2 regions of the Oceanobacillus sp. B139/18 genome follow, and region 1 is predicted to be linked to the other one. Evidence: a T-box and tRNA genes for the amino acid it is inferred to sense, from the RefSeq annotation. Region 1 holds a T-box; the other holds one or more tRNA genes.

Region 1 (7,244 bases):
CTCAACGCTGGAAATTTATTATAGCATTATCGACAAATTAAGTCAACACAAAACGAGAAAATTTCTTTTTATCTAATGAAGGGATTAAATAAAGCTGTATTATGTCCTTTTTTGTACTCCCTTCATTAAATTATAAATCTCGTATTGTCTGGTTACCTTACTCCTGCTCAGCATAAAAATCCCGCGGGAATTTATTTTCCCGCGGAATATCCTCTATAGAGTCTATAAATTCGTCACGCTTATGGAATTATTTAATAATAATTTCTCCATCCCACTCCAGCATTCCGCCGCTCATGTTTGATACATTAAACCCTTGCTCTTGTAAAAAAGCGGTTGCGTTATGGCTTCTTCTTCCAGACCGGCAAATCATAATATATTCCTTATCTTTATCTAATTTCTCATAAGCAGCCGGTATATCGCCTAAAGGAATATGCAAAGCATTTTCAATGATTCCTTGTGCTACTTCTTCATCTTCTCTGACATCGATCAACTGAATATTATCGTTTTCTCTGATAGTATCCACTTCTGCCGGTGTAAGCTCTTTTATATCTGCCATTTTCTCTCATCTCCTTCTGTTTTCCTTCTTTATTATATTAAATGCATTATGAATAGGATTCAAATCGTTTGATTAAACTAAGGCAAAACTTAATTATTTTATGAATAGAAGGTGTTATTGATGGCTTATATCAGTTTATTGTTTTTAGCTCTCTTTTTCGCTCCGGCAGAAGCAGCTTCGAATGATGCGATGCTAATCCAAACGTATGAAGAGGATGTTACAGGAGATGGAGAGAAAGAGCTGTTAGAGTTAAAAGGAAAATTATTTGCTGCAGATGGTGTTTATTATCAAGATATTTGGGTTGAAATTTCCAGCCCCTCTACTGATAAAACATGGCGGATAAACTATGGTGGAGGATACGATCCCGAATTACATTTTGCAGAATTAACTCACAACGGTGTCATGGATATTCTTTATCAGAGTCCTACCGGCGGAAGCGGCGGATTATATACTTCTCAGTTAAATCAATGGGAAAAAGATGATTTTATCGAGCTTCCACTGCCAGTAGAGCAGCCCGTGAAAGGGGAATTTATGGATGGTTTTCGAGTGTCCATTCAATTGCTTCCAGATGAAGACCCCATCATTTTAGATGTCTCGGGCCAAAAAGAAGAATATATCCGTTTAAAGCTATACGATGAGCAGGGTAAACTTCTGGAACCTACAACACTTATGATTGATCCTGTTGCATTTTTTGACATCATTGACTTAGACGATGAAGGTCAAAAAGGTCTTAAGAGCTTTCAGCAAATAAGTGGTGCTTATCATGCAGACGGAATTGGAACCGTGGAATCGATTTGGATGTATGATGAGGGGAAATGGATGCTGCTAGAAACAGACTTGCAAACAGATCTTCCGCGTTTGGATAATTCCTCCAGTTAGTATTTTTTATAAAGAAAACATAGAAAAACCGGACTATAATCAATTTCTGCCAAGCGAATTTTGATTATAGCCCGGTTTTCAGTTAGAGAAAATGGATTAATTAGCTACAACATTAACAAGTTTATCTGGAACAACAATCACTTTTCGAATTGTCTTCCCGTCCAGCCATTTTTTTATACTTTCTTGATTTAAAGCCATTTTTTCAAGGTCGTCTTTTTCAGTACCTGCTGGAACGCTTAGTTTCGCACGTACCTTGCCCATCACCTGCAAAACAACTTCCACTTCTTCTTCCACCAGCTTCGATTCATCGTAAGCAGGCCAGCCAGCAAGGCTTATAGAATCTTCATTGCCCAGCTTTTGCCAAATCTCTTCACACATATGCGGAGCGACTGGAGAAAGAAGCTTCACAAAGCCTTCTGCGTAATTTTTCGGGATTGATTCTGCTTTGTAGCATTCATTTACAAATACCATCATTTGAGAAATACCTGTATTAAAGTGAAGATTCTCAAAGTCCTCTGTCACTTTCTTAACCGTTTCATGATAAACCTTATCTAATTCTGTTGCAGCTTCATCTGTAATCTTATCTGTTAATGAATTATCATCATTGATATACAGTCTCCAAACACGATCCAAGAAACGCCGGGAGCCATCTAAACCATTTGTTGACCAGGCAACAGAAGCATCTAATGGTCCCATAAACATTTCATACAATCTTAGCGTATCTGCGCCATGAGAAGAAATAATATCATCCGGATTAACAACATTTCCTTTTGATTTACTCATTTTCTCATTACCTTCTCCAAGAATCATCCCTTGGTTAAATAATTTTTGGAAAGGCTCCTTCGTGGAAACAACTCCAATATCATAAAGGAATTTATGCCAGAAACGTGCATATAACAAGTGAAGCACAGCATGCTCTGCTCCGCCGATATATATGTCGATTGGAAGCCATTCCTCCAATGCTTTTGGATCAGCAAGCTGTTCCGTATTATGCGGATCAACATAGCGCAGGAAGTACCAGCAGCTGCCGGCCCATTGCGGCATCGTATTTGTTTCTCTTCTGCCCTTCATTCCTGTTTCCGGATCAACTACATTTACCCAATCTCCATTCGTGGCAAGCGGAGATTCTCCAGTTCCCGATGGTTTAATCTCGGTCATTTCCGGAAGTTCCAATGGAAGCTCCTCATCCGGCACAGCAGTCATGCTGCCATCTTCCCAATGAATGATTGGAATCGGCTCTCCCCAATAACGCTGCCTTGCAAAAAGCCAGTCACGCAAACGATACGTGATTTTCTTTGTCCCTTTTTTATTTTCTTCCAGCCATTCAATCATTTTAGAAATAGCCTCATCTTTATCCAGTCCATCCAAAAATCCAGAATTAACATGGGGTCCGTCTCCTGTATAAGCTTCCTCTTCTATATTTCCGCCAGCGACTACTTCTCTGATTGGCAAATCAAACACAGAAGCAAATTCATAGTCACGCTCGTCATGTCCAGGAACTGCCATAATTGCTCCGCTTCCGTAACTCATCAATACATAATCTGCTACCCAGATCGGCATCTTCTCTCCATTAACAGGATTAATCGCATAGGCTCCCGTAAATACACCTGTTTTTTCTTTGGCAAGATCCGTACGTTCTAAATCAGACTTCGTTTGTACGTCATGCAAATATTTTTCCACAGCTTCTTTTTGTGCTGCGGTTGTAATTTTTTTAACAAAATCATGCTCTGGTGCCATAACAGCATACGTTGCTCCGAACAATGTATCCGGACGTGTTGTAAATACAGTAAAGGTTTCCTCATGTCCTTCAATGGAGAAGGTCACCTCAGCCCCTTCGGAACGCCCAATCCAGTTACGCTGCATTTCCTTCAGGCTTTCCGGCCAATCCAATTCTTCCAAATCAGCAAGCAGTCGATCTGCGTACGCCGTTATTTTAAGCATCCACTGCTTCATCGGTTTACGAACTACCGGATGCCCCCCGCGTTCACTCTTCCCATCAATTACTTCTTCATTGGCAAGCACCGTTCCAAGAGCAGGACACCAGTTGACAGCCACTTCATCCATATAAGCCAAATCATTTTCATAAAGCTTTTTGAAAATCCATTGTGTCCACTTATAATAATGAGGATCTGTTGTATTGATTTCCCGGTCCCAATCATAAGAAAAGCCTAACTCTTTAATCTGTCTCTTAAAGGTTTGAATATTTGCTTCTGTAAATTCTTTAGGGCTGTTTCCTGTATCAATGGCATATTGCTCTGCCGGAAGTCCAAAAGCGTCCCAGCCCATCGGATGCATGACCTCATATCCTTGCATTCTTTTCATTCTGGCTAAAATATCAGTTGCCGTATAACCTTCCGGGTGGCCAACGTGCAGCCCCTGGCCGGATGGATAAGGGAACATATCAAGTGCATAAAATTTCTCTTTATTAGAAAATGTATTTGTTTTGAATGTTTGATTGTTATCCCAATATTTTTGCCATTTTCTCTCGATTTCCTGATGTTGAAAGCTCATTATAATCCTTCCTTTCGTCCTGACTCTTGTATCGTTCAATCACATACGGCACGGACATCTATATCCCGATTTCTTATAAAATCAGGTATAAAAAAAGCCACTCATCCCAATGAAGGGACGAGAAGCTGTGTTTATTCCCGCGGTACCACCCAAATTAACGCTAAGAAGCGCTCGCTTGACATCGGTAACGTTGATGAAACGACAGTAACTACTCTGATTTCATTACTGCAAACTAAAAAGGTGAGTTCATACGTCTATCAGTAGCAGTTTTCACCACCCACTGCTTCTCTAAAACTGATAAAACCTATTACTAATCCTTTTTCATCGTCTTTCGTTTTATGATAGATACTGGAATTATAATGAAATAAATATTCCGTGTCAAGTTGACCTGACGTATCTTACTTCTTAGTATACACTTATTTTTATAATTGGAAACCATATCACGAGGAAAAATATAATACAGACTGTTGACTATTCAATTGGAAGCGGAGCAATAAACATTTTACCGTTTTTCTTGTTATAATGAAATACAGCATATTTCCATTGGAAAAAATACAGAAGGAGACAGTAACATGCTATTAAATGTTTTAACCTGCGCACATGCACTTTTAAAAGAAAGCCTGAAAGAAGGAGATACAACTATCGACGCGACCTGTGGAAACGGATATGATACATTATTTTTAAGCCAGACTGTCGGCCCTTCCGGCAAGGTATATGGATTTGATATCCAGGAGCAGGCCATTCAAAATACGAAAGCGACACTTTACGAAAATGACTGTCATAATGTAACCCTTATTCAGGACAGCCATGAAAAGATACATAGCAATATTAAAGAAGAAATTTTTGGCGGCGCTATTTTTAACCTTGGCTATTTGCCAAAAAGCGATAAATCAATAGTCACAAAAGCGCCCTCCACCATCGCCTCGGTTGAAGCGATATTGAAAAAACTGAAAACAAACGGTCTGATCGTTCTGGTTATTTATTATGGACACCCGGGCGGCGGGGAAGAAAAAGAAGCGGTTCTTTCTTACGCTTCACAATTAAATCAAAAAGAATATCAAGTGCTCAGGTACCAATTTATCAATCAGCAAAATCAAGCACCTTTTTTAATTGCTATCGAAAAAAAGAAACGCTCTGCATCATAGAGCGTTTCTTATGCAATTCCTAAAAATAGTAATCGAAAGAATAAATTTAAGAAGTGCCCGGCTGTCATGATAATAAATATAATAAATGAAATCATGAGCACACGGGAGCGAAGTGTCTTATATTTTTTGGGATAGGGAATCCAAATATAAGCTGATACAACCATGAGCGGGACAGAATATAAATATCCAAATAGATAAACCCAGTCGCGCAATGCAGAAAGGTCACCCAGTTCAGGGTCTTGCAGGCTGTTCAACTGATTCATATATCCGGCTGCAAAAATAATAGTTAGCAAAATAAAATAACCAAATGTTGTCAGACGCAGCCATTTTTGCTCATCGCTTATCAGTATATAGACACCGATAAAAAATAAAATCCCTATTACAATTTGAATCAACATGAAAGTACAACCCCATTTTTAACGATAAATCAGTTCTCTGCGCCACATGCAAAACTTTCTCTCTCTGTAAAAGTCCGCCTGTTTGTATGGATGTCCCATTATCCATAGCGAGATTAAAACAGATTTATACAATTACTTATTCCAGTTATGACTGGAACATCTGTTACTGCTCCCATTGTCAAATCAACAACGTGGAAATTACTTAGAATAGCATTTCTGTTTATCTCTTTATGTTATTACTATCCTTAAGTAACCAGCTTATTTATTCTACCATAAAAAGATGCGTATCTGTAGAGGATAAAAAGAAATAAATCTACATTCAAACTTATTATCCACATCAAACAAATGACTTAGAATATATGCCTACAATTAGGAGATTACGATAGGAATAACAAGTCTTTCTCCTTCATTCAGTACTAAAATCAACTCATTTAGAACTGCCTTTCCAGATAATATTTCCTTTGATATACTTTAATCAATATGACTGAGTTGGAGGAATACAAATGATTGAATCATATAAAGGAATAACCCCGTCTATTGATTCTGCCGCATTCATTGCCAAAAATGCAGTAATCAACGGAGACGTGACGATTGAAGAAGAAGCAAGTATTTGGTTTCATACGGTGATTCGCGGTGATGTAGCACCGACAAAAATAGGTAAGCGTACCAATGTCCAGGATCTCTCTATGCTGCATCAAAGTCCTGATATGCCGTTAATTCTTGAAGATGATGTCACTGTTGGACACCAAGTCACCTTGCATTCAGCAATTATACGCCATCATGCGCTGATTGGCATGGGGTCCATTATTTTAGATGGCGCAGAGATCGGGGAGCATGCTTTTGTCGGCGCAGGAAGTCTGGTGCCGCCGGGCAAAAAAATACCGCCCCGCACATTAGCTATGGGTAGGCCGGCTAAAGTGGTTCGTGAATTAACCGATAAAGACTATCAAGAAATGGACCGCATCCGTAAATCCTATGTGGAAAAAGGACAATATTATTTAAAAGAAACAAACATGGGCGGAAATGAGTAAAACCATCCTATTCCAAAGAAAAACGTCAGGCATCTTCAAACACCTGACGTTTTTTTATTTTGCAGTCAACGCTTTTAATTCTTCGACTTTATCTGTTTTTTCCCATGGGAATGTAATATCTGTACGTCCGAAATGGCCGTAAGCAGCTGTGTTTTTAAAGATTGGCCTTCTTAAATCAAGCATGCGGATAATACCTGCCGGACGCAAATCAAAAAGCTCCCGGACTGCTTCCACTAATCTCTCTTCACTGACTTCCCCTGTACCGAACGTATTGATTGAGATAGAAACGGGCTGTGCAACGCCAATCGCATAAGCCAGCTGAACCTCACAAGAATCAGCAAGACCTGCAGCAACAATATTTTTAGCAACATAACGGGCCGCGTATGCAGCAGAACGATCCACTTTCGTTGCATCTTTACCGCTAAAAGCGCCGCCGCCATGTCTGGCATAGCCTCCATAAGTGTCTACAATAATCTTTCTTCCGGTCAAGCCGACATCGCCTTGCGGACCGCCTAAAACAAAGCGCCCGGTCGGGTTAATATAGTACTTTGTTTTTTCATCCAGTAATTCACCGGGTACAACAGCTTCGACAACATGTTTAATAATATCCGCTTCGATTTGTTCATTCGTAATATCCGGATGATGCTGCGCGGAAATGACAACCGTATCTACACGCAGCGGCTGGTTATCTTCACCGTATTCAACGGTTACCTGTGTTTTCCCG
Region 2 (7,800 bases), on a different contig from region 1:
TCTATAAAGGGAGATTCCTCTAAACCCGTCCACTGAAGACTTTTAATATATAAATCTTTTTGGCGTTCTTCATTATACGAAACAGGGGAAGTCTGTTCTATTTTATTATCTTTAAAAAACTTCCCTGTAACATCTTTCACTTCATTGGATGAAGCCAAATAAGCAGGCAAAGTGGCACCTTGCTCTGGATTTTTTGAAAATAACTTCATAACTGGTCTTAAAAACTTCGGTGCCATTCGGGTTGCCTGAGGGGTATAAATAAATCCTGGGTGCAGTGCATTGACGGTCACACCGCTGTTTGACAAGCGCTCACTCAGATAATACGTCATCATCAGAACAGCGGTTTTTGCAGTTTTATATGCCTGCATTCCCGAATAATCAGAAGCAGTTTGATTTACTGCATTATCCGGCTCAAACTCTTTGTCTTCCATGACAGATGCGATATTAACCACTCTTCCTGAACCGGAAGCCTTCAATTGATCAAGCAGCAGATGAGTTAATAAAAACGGTGCTAAATAATTAACCGCAAAAGTCATTTCAAAGCCGTCGTTATTGACTTGATACTGACCGAATACACCGCCGGCATTGTTTATGAGAACATCTAATTTGGAATAGCGCTTCTGAACCTGCTCTGCCAGCTTTCTAATCTCCTGCTGTGAGGACAAATCAGCGATCAGTAAATCTATATCCTTATTATCAGCAGCAGCTAATAATTCTTGACGTGCTTCTTCCCCTTTTTGCTTATTTCTGCATACTAAGACGATACGACAGCCTTGCCTGGCTAAAATAGCAGCTGTTGCGAATCCAATTCCTGAATTAGCTCCAGTTATCAAAACCGTTCTCCCTTCCATTCATCTCGTCCTCCTAATATTTAAGTCAAAGCATCCTTCATATACTTGAATCAGTTTGGTAATTTCAATAATATAATTTATAAAAATACAGGGGGTTACAAGCAGAGGCAGATATGAGACGGTAGCATTGCAGGCAATTGTCCGTGATATACTCTCTACTAATGTAACCCTTCTTTGATCAAGACATTTTATAACCTTGTTATACATCCATAAATGATTTATACTTTTAAAGCACAAAAGTATCCAAGCTTAATCAGCATACTATTACTGGACAACAAAGTGAGTAATTCATAGAAAACACCATTCCGCTTCGTATTACAACTTATCGGGAATTATATTTGTTCCTTCTGCTCTTCATTATCTTTTCCATATAATTTCTCCAAATGTTCCAGATGCTCCGTCCCCCAGCTTCTCATTGATACTAATAACGGTTTTAAACCATGACCGTACGGTGACATAGAATACTCCACTTTTGGAGGCACCTGCTGATAAACCTTGCGATGAACAATATCGTTATATTCTAATTCTCTTAATTGGGAAGTTAACATTTTTTTAGTGATTTCCGGAATAGCCCGCTGCAGTTCACTAAAACGCAATTTTTCGTTTTCCATAAGGTGAAATAAAATAATCGGTTTCCATTTTCCTACAATAATATCTAACGCAACTTGAAGCTCTCCACAATTTTCACCTGTCGTTATATTCTTCACTTTTCAACCGCTCCTTTATAAATATATGCATGAACCCCTTATATATCAAATGGTTTCCTAAAAGTAACTAGGTATAAATAAAGTGCCTTCTTCTCAAAAAGGCACTTTAGGTTTATTATAACTCTTGTAATCAAATTAATACAAACTTATTATTTGATTCATTACATCTAAATTTATACGGAGGTTACAGCATGACAAGAATTGGTATTATTACAGGAAGCACACGTGATGTACGTGTTAATTTACAAGTTGCAGAATGGGTTAAAGATTTTGCAGATAATAAAGATATAGACGCAGAATTTGAAATTGTTGATATAAAAGAAAGTGGTCTTGGACGTTTCAATGAAGCAATCCCCCCGCTTATGACAAATAAAGAATACGCAACAGAAGAACAGCGTGCATGGTCAAGAAAAATTGATTCGTTTGACGGGTTTATTTTTGTTACACCGGAATATAATAAAAATTTCCCTTCGTCCCTTAAGGATCATTTAGATTATTTAGGTTCAGAGTGGCATCATAAAGCAGCAGGCATCGTAAGCTATGGCTCTACGCTTGGTATTGCAGCTTCCCTTGCATTACGTACAACGTTATCCAATTTAAAAGTAGCTACAGTTGAACCACAAGGTGCATTCAGCTTATTTAATGACTTTGAGAACATGGCAACTTTCGCACCAATGGAAGTGCATAAACCAAGATTTGGCGAAATGATTGATGATGTTGTCGCTTGGTCCAATGCCCTTAAATCTGTGAGAAAAGAAAAGAGCCTTGTGTAAGTTATATTATCCAACAGTTTATAAAATAGAATAATTCCACTAAAAAAAACAGACACCCTTTCCATTATTGGAATAAGTGCCTGTTTTTTTACAACGGACCAAAACATTATATAGATTTAAAAATTAATATTTCTCCTCTTTAGATTTAGTTACAAGGTACACTAGCGGTCCGCCAAAAATCAATCCTCCTGCTCCTATGCCTAAAAAAACAGCCGTGTATGAGATGAATTCCATTTCCCTGCCTAAAATAAAATCAATTATCATACGGCCAATGGTGATTATTGCAGGGAAAGCAAGCGACCAAAGCAAGATAATTTTTAATCCTTTTGACACGTTATCCCTCCACAAATCCTTCTAGCTATTCTGATACAACCTTTTGTCATATTCATTTCAGGACAATTCTCCCCAATCTCTATACTCAATTCTACTATAATCATAATTTTCATTTTATTTCAAGCGAAGATTATCTAAGAAGATTATCTAAACGGATTCCCATATTTTTCACAGTATTTATAAAATCCATGCTTATACATATACATCATTTTTTTAATATTTTCGGAGGTATCAAATTCAATCAACTCTAAAATCAAATGTGTAAATTCAATCGGAGCTGTTCCGTTTGCAGTGACTAAATTTTTATCTGTTACTGCTTGCTGCTGAAAAAAACTGCTCTTAGCATGATAATTTTCATAGCCCTTCCAAGCATCAACAGAGTTACCCGTATGATTATAATGATTTAGAAAACCGTTTTTCGCTAAATAATCCACAGCTCCGCATATAGCTCCAACAGGTATATTATTTTGAAATGCCGTTTTGATTAGATGCAAAAGCTTTTTATTATCATTATTCCATGTATTCCCGCCTACCGTTACCAATAGATGAGCATCCTCAGGTTCAGAACCAATGATTTAATCGACAGCAGTTCTAAAACCGCCAATGGAACTTACCGTATCCTCCAAAGAAATCGTATGAACCGACCAATCCTCCCTCTGATTTAATGTTGTTGATAAGTAAGCACCTTCCCAATCTGGTATTCGTCCAGGATAAGAAATAAAGCCTGTTTCATAAGCATCACACCACCTGTTAATAATTTACAACCTTGCAGTGATTGCCTCATTTAACTCATTTATAAAATCACTACATTCTTATTTATTAAAGTAATTATACCAAAAAAGATTTATATTATGAATATTATAAATCTTTTATTGAGCTGGTTTATTGGGTTTACATTCTTTCAAGTCAATATGTTCCAGCAACTAGAGATATTTTTAACAGGCTCATCGAAAAATTGGTGAACACGTTAACCTTGAAGCTATCTACTGACATGATTTAAGGTATTTTCCCGTTGCTTTACTAGTTCCTCAAAGCGAAGAACACGTAACCTTTAAAGAACGCCTGGGGCGCTCATCCATTACTACGATAATTAATGTTTAGTTGTTCTCTAGTAAGCAAAGAGAAACTGCTGACAAATTGGATGATTTATTCTAAATCCGAACATTACGATTTTACCATATATTTACATGGCATCAAAATGGCATCAGTAAAACAAAAAAGCACCCATAAAATGAGTGCATAAAAAAATATCAAAGGTCTGCAACCCTTGATATGACTGGTTTGTACATATGATGCGGTCGGTGGGATTTGAACCCACACGGGTTATTCACCCACCAGGCCCTCAACCTGGCGCGTCTGCCATTCCGCCACGACCGCATAATATAAAAAAATGGTGCGGATGAAGGGAGTCGAACCCCCACGTCCTTAACGGACACTGGAGCCTGATTCCAGCGCGTCTGCCAATTCCGCCACATCCGCAAGATAAAAATGGTGAGCCATGAAGGATTCGAACCTTCGACCCTCTGATTAAAAGTCAGATGCTCTACCGACTGAGCTAATGGCTCCTATATATGACAGGTCATTATTTATAGTCCCTATCAATAAAAAAATACTATTATCTGTAATAGTATTATCATGTATTCCTTCTAAAAAGAAAATGGCTGGGCCACCAGGATTCGAACCTGGGGTACACGGGATCAAAACCCGATGCCTTACCGCTTGGCTATGGCCCAACTATAATGGCGGTCCGGACGGGACTCGAACCCGCGACCTCCTGCGTGACAGGCAGGCATTCTAACCAACTGAACTACCGGACCAATTATTTATTTTGATTTCTTAGAAAGATGACCCGTACGGGATTCGAACCCGTGTTACCGCCGTGAAAGGGCGGTGTCTTAACCGCTTGACCAACGGGCCATTATGAAAATTAAAATGGCGGAGAAGGAGGGATTTGAACCCTCGCGCCGCTTACACGACCTACACCCTTAGCAGGGGCGCCTCTTCAGCCACTTGAGTACTTCTCCAAATAATGGCTCCACAGGTAGGATTCGAACCTACGACCGATCGGTTAACAGCCGATTGCTCTACCACTGAGCTACTGTGGAATATAAAAGTAATCAGTCACTATCTATGTAATATCCTAATTACGCAACAACAAGAAATATCATACAATATATCCTGTTTTTTGTCAACAAAAACTGTTGAATTTCTTAAAAAGTTTTTTTCGCTTAGAAAGTTATTCAAAAATCCAAGCCATTCGACAAAGCTGCTGAACAGGTCATTCGCAATGAATGAAAACTGTCATTTCATATCAGCTACATTAATTTATCATGGATCATATTATTCGTCAATACTTAATTGAAAAAAATTAAATCAGATGTAATCTCCCCCTGCATTTTCCACATCGATACCTGGATACATCTACTTTCCTTACTCTTTTATAAACCATTTTACATTTTTGGCATTCATATATATGCTGGTAGCGCTGCTGATTCGAAGGAAGCTGTTTACAATGACGGGGAGAGCCCGTTTTTGCAAGCAATTCTCTAAAATCTTTATCTCGATGCTGGTACCCTTTTCCTTCAATATGCAAATGGTAATGACAAAGCTCGTGCTTAATAATCCCGTGAAACTCTTCCTTATCAGATTCCAGTACATATTTGGGATTCAATTCAATTAATCGTTTACTTGGGATATATCTCCCTCCAGTTGTCCGCAGACGGGAGTTAAATCGTACTTTGTCCATAAACGTTTTATTAAAGAAAGCTTCTGACAGCTGATTAACTAACTGGTACAATTCTTCCTCCGGCATTGGGTCCATCTGTTTCAACCTCCAATATATAAAGAAAGCTTCATTATTTTAATGTTCTTCTTACCTTCCTGACAATTCAAAACATACTTCTTTATTATACGCCATCAGAAATTCCCAAAAATTGTTTAACTGATGACAACTCATTTTAACATAAAAAAGAAGCTGTCGGAACTTCTATTCTCTATCTTATATTTCAGTTATACTAAGAGTTTTATTCTCATTTAAAAAACTTAATTGAGAATTAGTAGAATCACTTATCTAATATATTATTTTATTCTAAAAGAAAACAACACTTTACTAACATTTGCTTAAAAATACGATACCCACCGTCAAGAAGGACTTCTATATCAAAATAAAAAAATGTCATTCAAATTAAACAAGAATATTAATAGCAATCTACTATTTATTATGTTATTATAATAATTGTATTTAATATATAGGAGGGAAACTATCTATGAGTGAAAAAAGAAAAATGACCACTGCATTTGGAGCTCCTGTTCCAAATGATGATGATTCTAAAACGGCCGGTAAACGTGGTCCATTATTAATGGAAGATTTTTGGTTTCTTGAAAAGCTTGCACACTTTGATCGCGAAGTAATTCCTGAGCGCCGTATGCACGCAAAAGGATCCGGAGCTTATGGAACATTAACGATTACTAACGACATTACTAAATATACAAAAGCAAAAGTCTTCTCTGAAGTCGGGAAGAAAACAGACATGTTTATCCGTTTCTCTACCGTAGCTGGTGAACGCGGAGCTGCTGATGCAGAACGCGATATCCGCGGTACTGCGATGAAATTCTACACAGAAGAAGGAAACTGGGACTTAGTCGGTAATAATACGCCTGTATTCTTTATGAGAGACCCTAAACGTTTCCCAGATTTGAACCATGTTGTAAAACGTGATCCAAAAACAAATATGAAGAATGCTGATGCAAACTGGGATTTCTGGTCTAATTTACCAGAAGCACTTCATCAGGTAACTGTTGTTATGTCTGATCGCGGGATTCCAAAATCTTACCGCAACATGCACTTATTCGGAAGCCATGCATACAGCTTATATAATGAAAATAACGAGCGCGTATGGGTGAAATTCCACTTCAGAACACAGCAAGGTATCGAAAACCTTACAAACGAAGAAGCTGCAAAAGTTGTCGGTGAAGACCGCGAAAGTCACCAACGTGATTTGTACACTGCTATTGAAGAAGGAAACTTCCCTAAATGGAAAATGTACATTCAGGTTATGACTGAAGAAGAAGCTAAAAATATGCCTTACAATCCATTCGATTTAACAAAAGTATGGTACAAAGATGAATTCCCGCTTATCGAAGTTGGCGAATTAGAACTGAATAAAAACCCGGAAAACTATCATGAAGAAGTAGAACAGGCTGCATTTGCTCCTACAAACATTGTTCCTGGCATTGGTTTCTCTCCAGATAAAATGTTGCAAGGCCGTCTATTCTCTTATGGAGATGCACAGCGCTACCGTTTAGGCGTGAACCACTGGCAAATCCCTGTTAACTATCCGAAAAACGCGAAAAACTTCCACCCATATCATCGTGACGGCGCAATGCGTGTTGTCCCTTACACTGGCGGACAAGTCAGCTACAGCCCGAACCAATATGGAGAATGGGAAGACAGCAAAGAGCATCAGGAGCCTGCATTACAGCTGGGTACAGATGTAGATGCTGATTACTTTGATTTTGATGAGGACGATGCGCTTTACTACGAACAGCCAGGTAAGCTATTCCGCTTAATGTCTGATGAGCAAAAACAAGCTCTTTTCCAAAATACAGCGGATGATATTGCTCCAGCAACAAAATCAGTAAAACTTCGTCACATCAACAATTGCTATAAAGCTGATCCAGAATACGGAAAAGGCGTTGCAGAAGCAATTGGCATCTCTCTTGATGAAGTGGAAGCTGCAAACGAAGAATCTGTAAAATAATAGAAAAATAAAAAAAGACCTCTCCTTATCTAATGGTGAGCGTCTTTTTTTATGGTTGAAAAAGAGGGAACTTCCCAGCATGGAAGCTCCCTTATCTTATTTATACATTATTGAATCATTGAAAGCGCAATTCTTCCTTTTTGGACATTCACATCATCGACCCAGACGGTGACTACATCACCAACAGAAGCGACATCCATGGGATGCTTGACGAACTGCTTGGACATCTTAGAGATATGCACAAGACCGTCCTGTTTAACACCAATATCAACAAAGACTCCAAAATCAACCACATTTCGCACCGTTCCCTGAAGCTCCATGCCAGGTTTTAAATCTTCCATATTCATGACATTTTTCTTTAATAACGGCTGTGGAA

Evidence for each region. A T-box is a leader RNA that pairs with one kind of tRNA and senses whether it is charged. The one in region 1 lies ahead of leuS (leucine--tRNA ligase), so its partner is inferred to be a tRNA-Leu.
Region 2: it has a tRNA-Leu gene. The T-box ahead of leuS (leucine--tRNA ligase) is inferred to sense a tRNA for this amino acid. The anticodon was not compared.

Annotation. Positions count from the first base shown of each region.
Region 1 covers NZ_JBVFXI010000003.1:152-7,395, forward strand. Annotated here, with positions in the region: gene ACZSMY_RS10445 (rhodanese-like domain-containing protein) at 248-556, opposite strand; gene ACZSMY_RS10450 (hypothetical protein) at 677-1,435, shown strand; gene leuS (leucine--tRNA ligase) at 1,532-3,946, opposite strand; T-box leader at 4,057-4,280, opposite strand; gene mnmM (tRNA 5-(aminomethyl)-2-thiouridylate-methyltransferase MnmM) at 4,519-5,091, shown strand; gene ACZSMY_RS10465 (hypothetical protein) at 5,100-5,489, opposite strand; gene ACZSMY_RS10470 (gamma carbonic anhydrase) at 5,993-6,520, shown strand; gene metK (methionine adenosyltransferase) at 6,575-7,244, opposite strand, start outside.
Region 2 covers NZ_JBVFXI010000011.1:33,136-40,935, forward strand. Annotated here, with positions in the region: gene ACZSMY_RS21390 (SDR family oxidoreductase) at 1-851, opposite strand, end outside; gene ACZSMY_RS21395 (winged helix-turn-helix transcriptional regulator) at 1,184-1,549, opposite strand; gene ACZSMY_RS21400 (NADPH-dependent FMN reductase) at 1,750-2,331, shown strand; gene ACZSMY_RS21405 (hypothetical protein) at 2,455-2,664, opposite strand; partial or broken gene ACZSMY_RS21410 (type 1 glutamine amidotransferase family protein) at 2,808-3,397, opposite strand; tRNA gene ACZSMY_RS21415 (tRNA-Leu) at 3,958-4,041, opposite strand; tRNA gene ACZSMY_RS21420 (tRNA-Leu) at 4,056-4,143, opposite strand; tRNA gene ACZSMY_RS21425 (tRNA-Lys) at 4,154-4,229, opposite strand; tRNA gene ACZSMY_RS21430 (tRNA-Gln) at 4,323-4,397, opposite strand; tRNA gene ACZSMY_RS21435 (tRNA-Asp) at 4,405-4,481, opposite strand; tRNA gene ACZSMY_RS21440 (tRNA-Glu) at 4,510-4,581, opposite strand; tRNA gene ACZSMY_RS21445 (tRNA-Ser) at 4,598-4,688, opposite strand; tRNA gene ACZSMY_RS21450 (tRNA-Asn) at 4,695-4,769, opposite strand; gene ACZSMY_RS21455 (SprT family protein) at 5,033-5,485, opposite strand; gene ACZSMY_RS21460 (catalase) at 5,931-7,424, shown strand; gene ACZSMY_RS21465 (Tex family protein) at 7,532-7,800, opposite strand, start outside.